Regions from separate parts of the Gracilibacillus caseinilyticus genome, predicted to be linked through region 1. Evidence: riboswitches for the same ligand, from Rfam matches in the RefSeq annotation. Region 1 holds a riboswitch; each other region holds the start of a gene.
What was found. Region 1 has a riboswitch for thiamine pyrophosphate ahead of thiW (energy coupling factor transporter S component ThiW). Riboswitches for the same ligand answer to the same signal wherever they lie in the genome.
Positions count from the first base shown of each region.

Region 1 (3,283 bases):
GGTGACCAAGGTTATGACGAGACATTACAAGCATTTGAAACGACATTAAATAAATTAGGATTAGAGTATCTCGATCTTTATCTAATCCACTGGCCAGTACCTGAGCAAAATAAATACAAAGAGACTTGGAAAGCAATGGAGAAACTTTACAACGACGGAAAAATCCGTGCAATCGGTGTAAGTAATTTCAAAGAGCATCACTTGGATGACCTGATAAAGGATGCAGCGATCACACCAATGGTGAATCAGGTAGAGTATCACCCACACTTGCAGCAACGCAGTTTACATGATTATTGTAAAAAACACAATATCCAATTAGAAGCATGGTCTCCACTTAAACAAGGTAAAGTCCTGGATGATCTGACTTTAACGGATATTGCAAAACGCCATGGCAAGTCAACGGCACAAGTAATTCTGCGTTGGGACTTACAGCAAGGTGTTGTGACGATTCCGAAATCCGTCAAACAACATCGTATCCAGGATAATGCGGATGTGTTTGATTTTGAACTAACAGATGCAGAGATGAAGCTGATCCATGATATGAATAAAGACGAGCGTGTTGGACCAGATCCTGATACATTTAGTAAACGATAAAAATATATGATATAAAAACGCCCAGAGTTCAAAAAACTCTGAGCGTTTCTTTTTATCAGTCAAGAAAGTATATAAGTGCAGCCACAGCAGTAATCATATTGAACATGAAGTTGAGTTCCTATAATATGGATTATGTCAACCAGCCTAGAAGTCATTTTGACATATTTTTAGTGGTATGATACCGCTCCGGCCAACCACTACTTGCCCCCATAAGTTAGTTATGCTCGGTTTTACTTATTTATTTTGTTTCTCCGTAAGTGAAAATTATAAGGATCAAAGTACTCACTATCTGTTTGATGCGCTTTGTTGCATAAGTGGAGCGTTTTTTATCCTTGATAAAATGAATAGTCCAATAATAGCTCCGGTTACACTGCTGACAAGAAATCCTGGCAAAAATGCGAACGCACCAACAGATGACCCCATCAACACTTTTGCATATGGCACAGAAAGCAGAGAGCCAAGGATACCAGTTCCGATCATTTCACCAATACCAGCGAGTGTACGTTTATTCGTCCATCGATACAAATAACCTGCAAGTAAAGCCCCGACCATACCACCCGGAAAAGCGAGCAATGTACCTAACCCTAATAAATTTCGTAGTAAGCCAATCATGAAGGCAATGATAACTGCTGGAACGGGGCCTAACGTTACCGCTGCCATCACGTTCACAGCATGCTGGACAGGGTATGCTTTGGCAATACCTGTCGGAAACCAAAGAAACTGGGAACCAAGTGTCCCGATGGCAATAAAAACAGCCATTGTGGTTAATAATAATGTACGATTCATATTTTCCCTCCTTTTGTTATCATAAGGGATCTCAGCTGAAGGAAAATAAAAAGCCAGATTCTAATAAAGAAACTGGTTATACCGTATCAAGAATAGAGCTACTTCCCTACGCTGGTACCAACCAGATCAGGTTCTTAGAGTTAAAAAGCTTATGCGCGCTTTTCTCTCAACCTATGCTCATAGGCACCCCTAGTAGTGATCATACTTATGTAATTAACAAAATTTTATCAAATAATAGAAAAAAGTCAATTCAAGCAACTATCTTGAATTCAAGATAAATTTTGTGTATACTATATGTAAAGAAATGGAGGAATGCATCATGCAATTAAAAGGAATTCATCATGTTTCCGCGATCACTGCCAATGCGCAGGATAACTTCGATTTCTACACAAATATTTTAGGAATGCGACTTGTCAAAAAAACAGTCAATCAGGATGATCCGAGTATGTACCATTTGTTTTATGCAGATGAAAAGGGAAGTCCAGGCACTGATTTAACTTTCTTTGAAATAAATAATGCAGGGCATACGTATACAGGTAACAATAGTATCTCCACCACATCATTACGTGTGGGAAGTGATCAAGCGTTAGCCTATTGGCAGGATCGCTTTGATCAGTATGATATCGTTCATGATGGGATCAGTGAACAGTTTGGTCGCCAAGTGTTACCTTTTCAAGATCATGAAGGGCAACGGTTGATATTGGTATCCGACGAAACGAATACAGGAGTTGCTGCAGGTGTCCCGTGGAACGGAAATGGAGTGGAAGAGGAAAACGCTGTGATTGGATTAGGACCAGTTCACTTCACTATTCCAGAATTGGCACCGACGAAAAGCATTCTGACGGATGTATTGGGATTCCGGCATGAAGGTAATTATTCACTTTTGAATGGCCGTGAAATCGACGTTTTTTCCACAGGAGAAGGCGGAACGGGAGCCGAAGTCCATGTCGAAGTGCGACCAGAATTACAAAAAGAACGGCCAGGGCGAGGCAGTGTACATCACGTTGCTTTTCGTGTTGAAGATGTCGAGGAACTAGAAGCATGGCGAGATGTGATTCGTCAACAAAGATTACCAAACTCAGGAATTGTTGATCGTTACTATTTTCAATCGTTATATTTCCGTGAATCAAATGGAATCTTAATTGAATTGGCAACAGATGGACCGGGATTCGCAACCGATGAGAATATGGAGGCTTTAGGAGAAGCGTTGGCTTTGCCACCTTTTTTAGCCGATAAACGTGAAGAAATCGAAGCGAATTTAACGCCATTAGAAACAAAGCATAAATAAAACATTACCACACGCGTAAAACGATAATGCGTGTGGTTTTTTTAATTTTATGGACCAAAATTAGATGGAAAGCGAAAAAACTGTCCAAGAGCATACTCTATGATCATCACCCAACATTCACAGATTATTTTTTTGCTAACATCATATGTTATACTATTTTCGTCGTTATACGAAAGGGGACAATCACATGAAAGAGATAAAAGCTGTCTGTCTGGATATGGATGGAACGATTCTGAACAATCATAATCAATTGGTACAAAATACGAGGAACGTGATCGAGCAAATTCGTCAGCTTGGAGTTAAAGTATTTATTGTCACGGGTCGCTCTTATAAAGAAGTACTCGACATTACGGAAGGTAACGTTGAGCTTGATGGTATTGTCACTGCGAATGGTATGATTACGTATTTGGATGAGAAGATATTACGTCAGCATCAATTATCGCCAGAGGTTGTCGATCGCGTCATTCAGTTGGCGAGAGAGCATCATATTTTCTATGAAGTACATCCTGTTAATGGGAATCGCACGACGCTTAAAGGTGATCAGCACTACATGGAGCAAATGATTAAACAGAATAAGCCCGATGAAGTTGGTCTCCATGAATGGCTGGAAAGGGA
Region 1 is NZ_CP095072.1:1,748,744-1,752,026, forward strand. It holds gene MUN88_RS08410 (aldo/keto reductase) at 1-594, shown strand, start outside; gene thiW (energy coupling factor transporter S component ThiW) at 880-1,380, opposite strand; TPP riboswitch at 1,467-1,581, opposite strand; gene MUN88_RS08420 (ring-cleaving dioxygenase) at 1,700-2,668, shown strand; gene MUN88_RS08425 (HAD family hydrolase) at 2,856-3,283, shown strand, end outside.

Region 2 (3,283 bases), 1.0 Mb from region 1:
ATGACGAAGATGGCTCCTGCGGGCGAATTGGTGTTAAAAGGAGAACAAGCAAACATTCGTTTCGATTTTTACAAGGATGGGAATCTGATTCGCTATAACACATTTATCGAAGCTGGAATAACAGTTGACTAAAAGATCCATATTAATCGTTATTTTACATTGGTTTTTGAATGCTATCAAAATATCAGCAATTGTTTTGAAGGTATCTGGTCTGAGCTAACTATTTGATAGAAAAGATTTAACCGTGTTACTATTACACTATCTCAGAATCGAGATATTGTGTAATTCCGTACGAATCTGGGAAAACTCCAAATGGAATCAATACAACGAGAAGGGAAGTAGAGAAGTGGTAAAAGTAGCAGTTATTTATTATAGTTCAACAGGTACTAATTATAAGCTGGCGAATTGGGCGGCAGACGCAATCAAGGAAGCTGGCGCAGAAGTGAAGGTTGTTCGTGCACAAGAAACAGCACCAAAACCAGCGATTGCATCAAATCCAAAATGGGAGCAGCATTTGCAAGATACTGAACATGTTCCTGAAGCTAGCTCTGACGATATTGAATGGGCGGACGCGATTATTTTCAGTATGCCGACTCGTTTCGGTGGTGTTCCTTCACAAATGAAACAATTTATTGATTCACAAGGTGGTTTATGGGCTGCTGGTAAGACAGCCAATAAAGTGGTTAGTGCGATGTCTTCTGCATCTAACCCACACGGCGGCCATGAAGCAACGTTGTTGAACTTTTATACATCGATGATGCACTGGGGAGCTATTATAGTCCCACCAGGATATACAGATCAATCAGCCTTTACATCAGGTGGAAATCCTTATGGAAACAGTGTAACACACACGCCGGATGGTGACTTCGTAGAAGATGTAGAGAATGCAGTGAAACATCAAGCTAAACGCGTTGTAGAAGTAGCAACAAAGATTCACGGATAATATACAGTATAAGGCGAACCTCAAACTAGAATGAGATTCGTCTTTGTTATACGTTTAAAAGTATAAAATTTTAGCGAAGCAGATCGACGTAGTGAAAATTTAGAATGTACAACGTATAAGTAAAACTTCGGCATTCGCTAAAGATAAGGCGAATGCCGAGTTTTTCTAAACAGGTAAGAAAGTATAAAATTTTAAGGTTTCGTACCGCTTTCTAACATGAACAGCCATGTCCAGCGCAAGCGCCCAGATACTAGGTGGCTTCCTACATCGCCCTACGATAAAGAAGACTTGCCGATTGGTGATAACCAGAGGCCTAGTCGACCTTATGCCCTTGGGCGAAAGTCATCAACATCACTTGCTCACCGTGATTCCTTTATCTCAGTTAATGCCGTCCAGTCGCTACGTTTCTAAACGGGCGCTTGCGCTTTTCTAATGCACTGAAGCAAAGCTGAGTAAATAAAACTTGAAGAAATGATCGAAATATGTCAAAGTAGATAATGGAAAATTAAATAGGAGATGTAGGGGGACCGGTGTTGCCGGTTGAGAAAGTTTCCGTGAGTTACTTGACCCTTAGAACCTGATCTGGTTAGTACCAGCGTAGGGAACATATGAGATAATTGAATCTATATGCGCCCTAGTCTGCTAAGTCTTGGGTGTTTCTTATATGTTCCCCCAAAAAAGAAAAAAGGGGGATTTTTTACGTGAAAAAAATAATATTCGCAGCACTTAGTGTATGTTTGGTGTTGGTAGGGTGTGGAGAAGAAGACAGCTCCTCAGAGAAAATGGAGGACGTAACTCTCGTTTTGGATTGGACACCAAATACCAATCATACTGGATTATATGTGGCCCAATCAAAAGGGTATTTTGAAGAGCAAGGAATGAATGTAGAAATTGTGATGCCAGGTGAAGCGGGGGCAGATCAAACCGTTGCTTCTGGGAAAGCTGAATTTGGTATCAGCTACCAAGAGTCTGTCACAGAAGCTAGAGTCCAGGATATTCCACTAGTATCGATTGCAGCAGTGATCCAGCATAATACGTCAGGTTTTGCTTCTCCGGTTGATAAAGGAATTACCTCACCAGCCGACTTTGCCGGGAAAACTTACGGTGGCTGGGGAGCACCAGTAGAATCTGCTGTGATTGACTCGTTAATGAAACAAGAAGGTGCATCTGTAGAGGATGTAGACATCGTCAATATGGGTAATACTGATTTCTTTACTGCGGTAGAAAGGGATATTGATTTTGCCTGGATTTATTATGGCTGGACAGGAATCGAAGCAGAATTGCGTGGAAAAGAATTAAATATGCTTTATTTAACCGATTATTCGGAGAACCTAGATTACTATACACCAGTCATTACAACAAATGAAAATATGATAGAGGAAAATCCGGAAACGATTAAGAAATTTGTAGTAGCTGTAAGCAAAGGATATCAATTCGCAACCGATAATCCAGACGAAGCTGCAGATATTCTGATTGAAGAGGTACCTGATCTAGATGAGGAATTAGTATATGCCAGTCAAAAATGGTTATCACCGAAATATCAAGATGATGCAGATAGATGGGGTGAGCAATCACAAGAAGTATGGCAGAATTATGCCGACTTTATGTATGAAAATGATCTGTTGGATCGAGAACTAGACGCAGAAGCAGCCTTTACCAATGAATTTTTACCCGAATAGGAGGGAGTATGATGGCAGAAGCATTAGTGAGTATACAAATTATACCAAAAACACCGAATGGAGAAGAGTCGATTCCATTTGTCGATGAAGCAATTTCTATTATTGATCAATCGGATGTTAACTACCATGTAGGACCATTAGAAACAACGATGGAAGGGGAGTTATCCGAGTTGTTCGCTGTTATCGAAAAAATGAATCAGCGCATGCATCAGTTAAATTGCCCCAGTGTAATATCGCAAGTGAAAATTTATTCGCGTCAAGATCGCCAGGCATCGATGACAGAATTAACGAAAAAATATCGTTAGAATGGAAAGTGGCCATAAAATGGGCGAAAGTAACCATAAAAGTATAAAGAGTGGCCATAGAACACTTGAAAGTGGCCATGAAAAAATTGAGGTAGGTTTTATGTGGAGAAAGTTATCATTACCAGTCATTATGATCGTCGGTATTCTACTTGTCTGGGAAGGATCCAGCCGATTTTTTCAAATACCTAGCTGGATTCTTCCTGCTCCAACAGAAATAGTGACAGAAGCAATACAAGGCTGGACGAATTTTCAGCAGCATGTTTGGGCGACGGTAAGTCTTACAACTGGTGGTTTTATTATAGGTACCGTGTTTGGTCTGGCGATCGCAATGCTCCTTCATTTATTGCCAAAAGTTA
Region 2 is NZ_CP095072.1:2,771,670-2,774,952, forward strand. It holds gene MUN88_RS13055 (DUF4362 domain-containing protein) at 1-132, shown strand, start outside; gene wrbA (NAD(P)H:quinone oxidoreductase) at 347-943, shown strand; TPP riboswitch at 1,454-1,564, shown strand; gene MUN88_RS13065 (ABC transporter substrate-binding protein) at 1,645-2,622, shown strand; gene MUN88_RS13070 (thiamine-binding protein) at 2,634-2,927, shown strand; gene MUN88_RS13075 (ABC transporter permease) at 3,028-3,283, shown strand, end outside.
Region 2: another riboswitch for thiamine pyrophosphate. It lies ahead of MUN88_RS13065 (ABC transporter substrate-binding protein); the one in region 1 lies ahead of thiW (energy coupling factor transporter S component ThiW).

Region 3 (3,283 bases), 1.0 Mb from region 1:
CTTGTTAAAAATCCTGCACTCCAATTACTGATCGATAAATCTTCACGGATAATACCTATGATAGGTCCAACTGAGGTTATTGCAGGACGTAAGTTAAAGGCTAGAAGAATAATACCGGCAATAAAGAGAAGTGTATAATGTTTTTTGTTAAAAGTTTGCACTTTCTCACCTTGTTTCTATGCTATAATATACAAAACATGCTAAAATGATATCGTTAGCGTTTACGATAGTTTGCATTTAAACAGAATATCATACAATCACCCACAGGAAAAGAGTTAACAAATGAAAGAAGGTTTCTCCATGGAAAACAAAATTGTAAAAGAAGTGCTTTCCTGGCTGAAGGCATTATTAGTCGCTCTAGTAATCGTGCTTGTATGTCGGCATTTCCTTATTACACCATCTGTTGTAAAAGGTGAGTCAATGATGCCGAATTTACATGATGGAGACAGAATTATTCTGAGTAAAGTGAGCGATATTGAGCGTTTCGATGAAATTGCTTTTAAAGCTCCTGACTCTGAAGATAATTATGTCAAACGAGTGATTGGTTTTGCAGGTGACCAGATTGAAATGAAAGATGACAAGCTTTACATTAATGGAGAGTTTTATGAGGAAACATATCTGGATGAGTATAAATCCGTTCTCTCGGAAGGTGGTCAGCTGACATATGATTTCACCCTTAAAGAGCTAACAGGTAGTGAGACAGTACCTGAAGGGAAATTATTTGTTTTGGGTGATAATCGCAGAGTAAGTAAAGACAGTCGTCAATTCGGCTTTATTGATGAAGATGCCGTAATTGGTGATGTGAAAATGCGAATCTGGCCAATCGATTCATTTGGGATTATAAACTAGTATAACAGGTTCCGGTCATCGAAGAATGACCGGAACTTTTTTCATGAGAAAAAAGCATATAAGTACATTCATAAAGGTGAATTCCAATAGTAGTCATGCTCAAGTATGGGTTCTTATAATACGGATTATGTTAACTAGGAGCTTACTAGCTTAGTGATAATTTTGAAAGGTTTTATATGCTGAAATGTCGCTCCAGCCAACCACTTCGCGTCCTGCGGGGCATATTTCCGAAGCTTTGCTAAGCAGATGAAAGCTATCAAAATTACCACAATGTCAAACAGTCTCACTTTACATAATCCATATTAAAGGAAGTTGTATATGCATGTGGAATGAAGCCAAATTTCAATTTCCTCAATAAACAAACTAAATCATCTTCTCTAAAACCAGGCACAAGCAATTTTTTCTCATCAAGTTTACGTAGAGCATTACCACATGTTGCTTGACAAAGATAGTTTTCCATGTTTTAGTGGAATTAACTTCATAATGAAATTCCGCTAGGGGTGCTGCAGGTAGCAGCTGAGATAAGAATGATGTTCTTGATCCCTTTGAACCTGAACTGGTTAGTACCAGCGTAGGAAAGTGGAGTCGGAAGGTGTACGTCCATACGCCTGACTTTTTGATATTTATTTATTCAAAAATGAGCCGCTCCGCTTAGCTGAGCGGCTTTTTGTTATGAAAATAAATATGATGGAGGAATAGAAAATGACATTTAGTGAAGAATTACGTGTGGCCGCCGACGATGTGTTTGAAGGAATTTTTCAACACCCATTTGTGACAGGGTTAGGGAAAGGAAATTTAAAGAAAGAAGCGATAATTCATTATGTGAAAGCAGATTTTGAATATTTGAATGCGTTTATCAATATTTATGGTTTAGCTATATCAAAAAGTGATGTACGGGACGAGATGAACTACTTTTATGAGCAAATCGGTTTTGTCCTTCACAGTGAGATTCATCCTCATAACAATTTGTGCGAAGTAGCAGGTGTTTCGTATGATGAATTACAAGGCTATCCATTACCACCAACAGCAGATCACTATGTGACACACATGAAAACAGTTGCGCTTCAAGGGAGCATTGGAGAACTAATAGCGGCATTATTGCCATGCCCTTGGACTTATTTAGAGATTGGTCACTATTTAATGAAGAAATACAAACCACAAGAAAATCATCCGTTTTATGATTGGATTTCGTTCTATGCCCAAGATGAAACGGCATCTGTTACAACAGAACTGCGCAAACGATTAGATAAGTGGGCAGAAGAAGCTGGCGAGACAGAGAAACAAAAAGCAAAACTTGCCTTTATGAAAAGCTGTCAGCTCGAATATTTATTCTGGGAAATGGCCTATCAGGTGGAAGAATGGCCTTTCTCTTTGAAAGGAACGGAATCTTCTTATGCATAAAATAGCTTCAGCACTTACGATTGCAGGTACAGATCCTACAGGTGGAGCTGGCATTCAGGCAGATTTAAAAGTATTTCAGGAAAGAGAAGTATATGGCATGAGTGTCATCACTTCCGTTGTGGCACAAAATACTGAAGGCGTTCAGGATGTTCAGCATTTAACTGTTGATTTTATTGAAAAACAACTCGACGCTGTTCTTACCGATATTCCGCCGCAAGCAATAAAAACAGGTATGATTGCGACAGTGGAAATGATGGAATTAATCGCAAAAAAATTAAAGAATTCCACAATTCCATACGTGATTGATCCGGTGATGGTAGCAAAAAGTGGCCATTCGTTGATGGATGAAACATCAAGAGAAGTAATTCGTGAAACATTAATTCCGCTTGCAACAGTCGTTACACCAAATGTGCCGGAAGCGGAGATACTAGTCGGGTTTGCTATCCAAACAAACGAAGAAGCAGAAAAAGCAGCAAAAGTAATTGTCAATAAATTAGGTGCACAAGCGGCCATTGTCAAAGGTGGACACCTTTCTGGAGAAGCGATTGATGTGTTATATGATGGAGAGGAACTCTATCACTTCCAGTCTGATCGGTTTGACACGAAGCATACGCATGGAACTGGCTGTACATTTTCTGCGGCTATTACAGCAGAATTAGCCAAAGGGAAGTCAGTGAGAGACGCAGTAGAGATCGGAAAAGACTTTACTACGAAAGCGATCCAGTACCCATTAGAACTGGGGAAAGGGAACGGTCCAACCAACCATTGGGGATATCGTTTAGAAGGGCTGCCTGCTCAGAAGGAGATTATCGATAAATGAGTCATTTAATTGAAGAAGTAAGAAAACACCAGCCCTTGATTCACAATATTACGAATCAGGTAGTTATGAATTTTACAGCAAATGGTCTATATGCGATTGGTGCGTCACCAGTCATGGCAAATGCTAAAGAAGAAGTAGAAGAAATGGCTACACTAGCCAATGCGCTCGTATTGAATATCGGAACCTTAACAGATGTGCAGGTTGAAGCGATGA
Region 3 is NZ_CP095072.1:704,582-707,864, reverse strand. It holds gene MUN88_RS03405 (CynX/NimT family MFS transporter) at 1-161, opposite strand, end outside; gene lepB (signal peptidase I) at 301-849, shown strand; TPP riboswitch at 1,336-1,444, shown strand; gene tenA (thiaminase II) at 1,552-2,250, shown strand; gene thiD (bifunctional hydroxymethylpyrimidine kinase/phosphomethylpyrimidine kinase) at 2,243-3,070, shown strand; gene thiM (hydroxyethylthiazole kinase) at 3,067-3,283, shown strand, end outside.
Region 3: another riboswitch for thiamine pyrophosphate. It lies ahead of tenA (thiaminase II); the one in region 1 lies ahead of thiW (energy coupling factor transporter S component ThiW).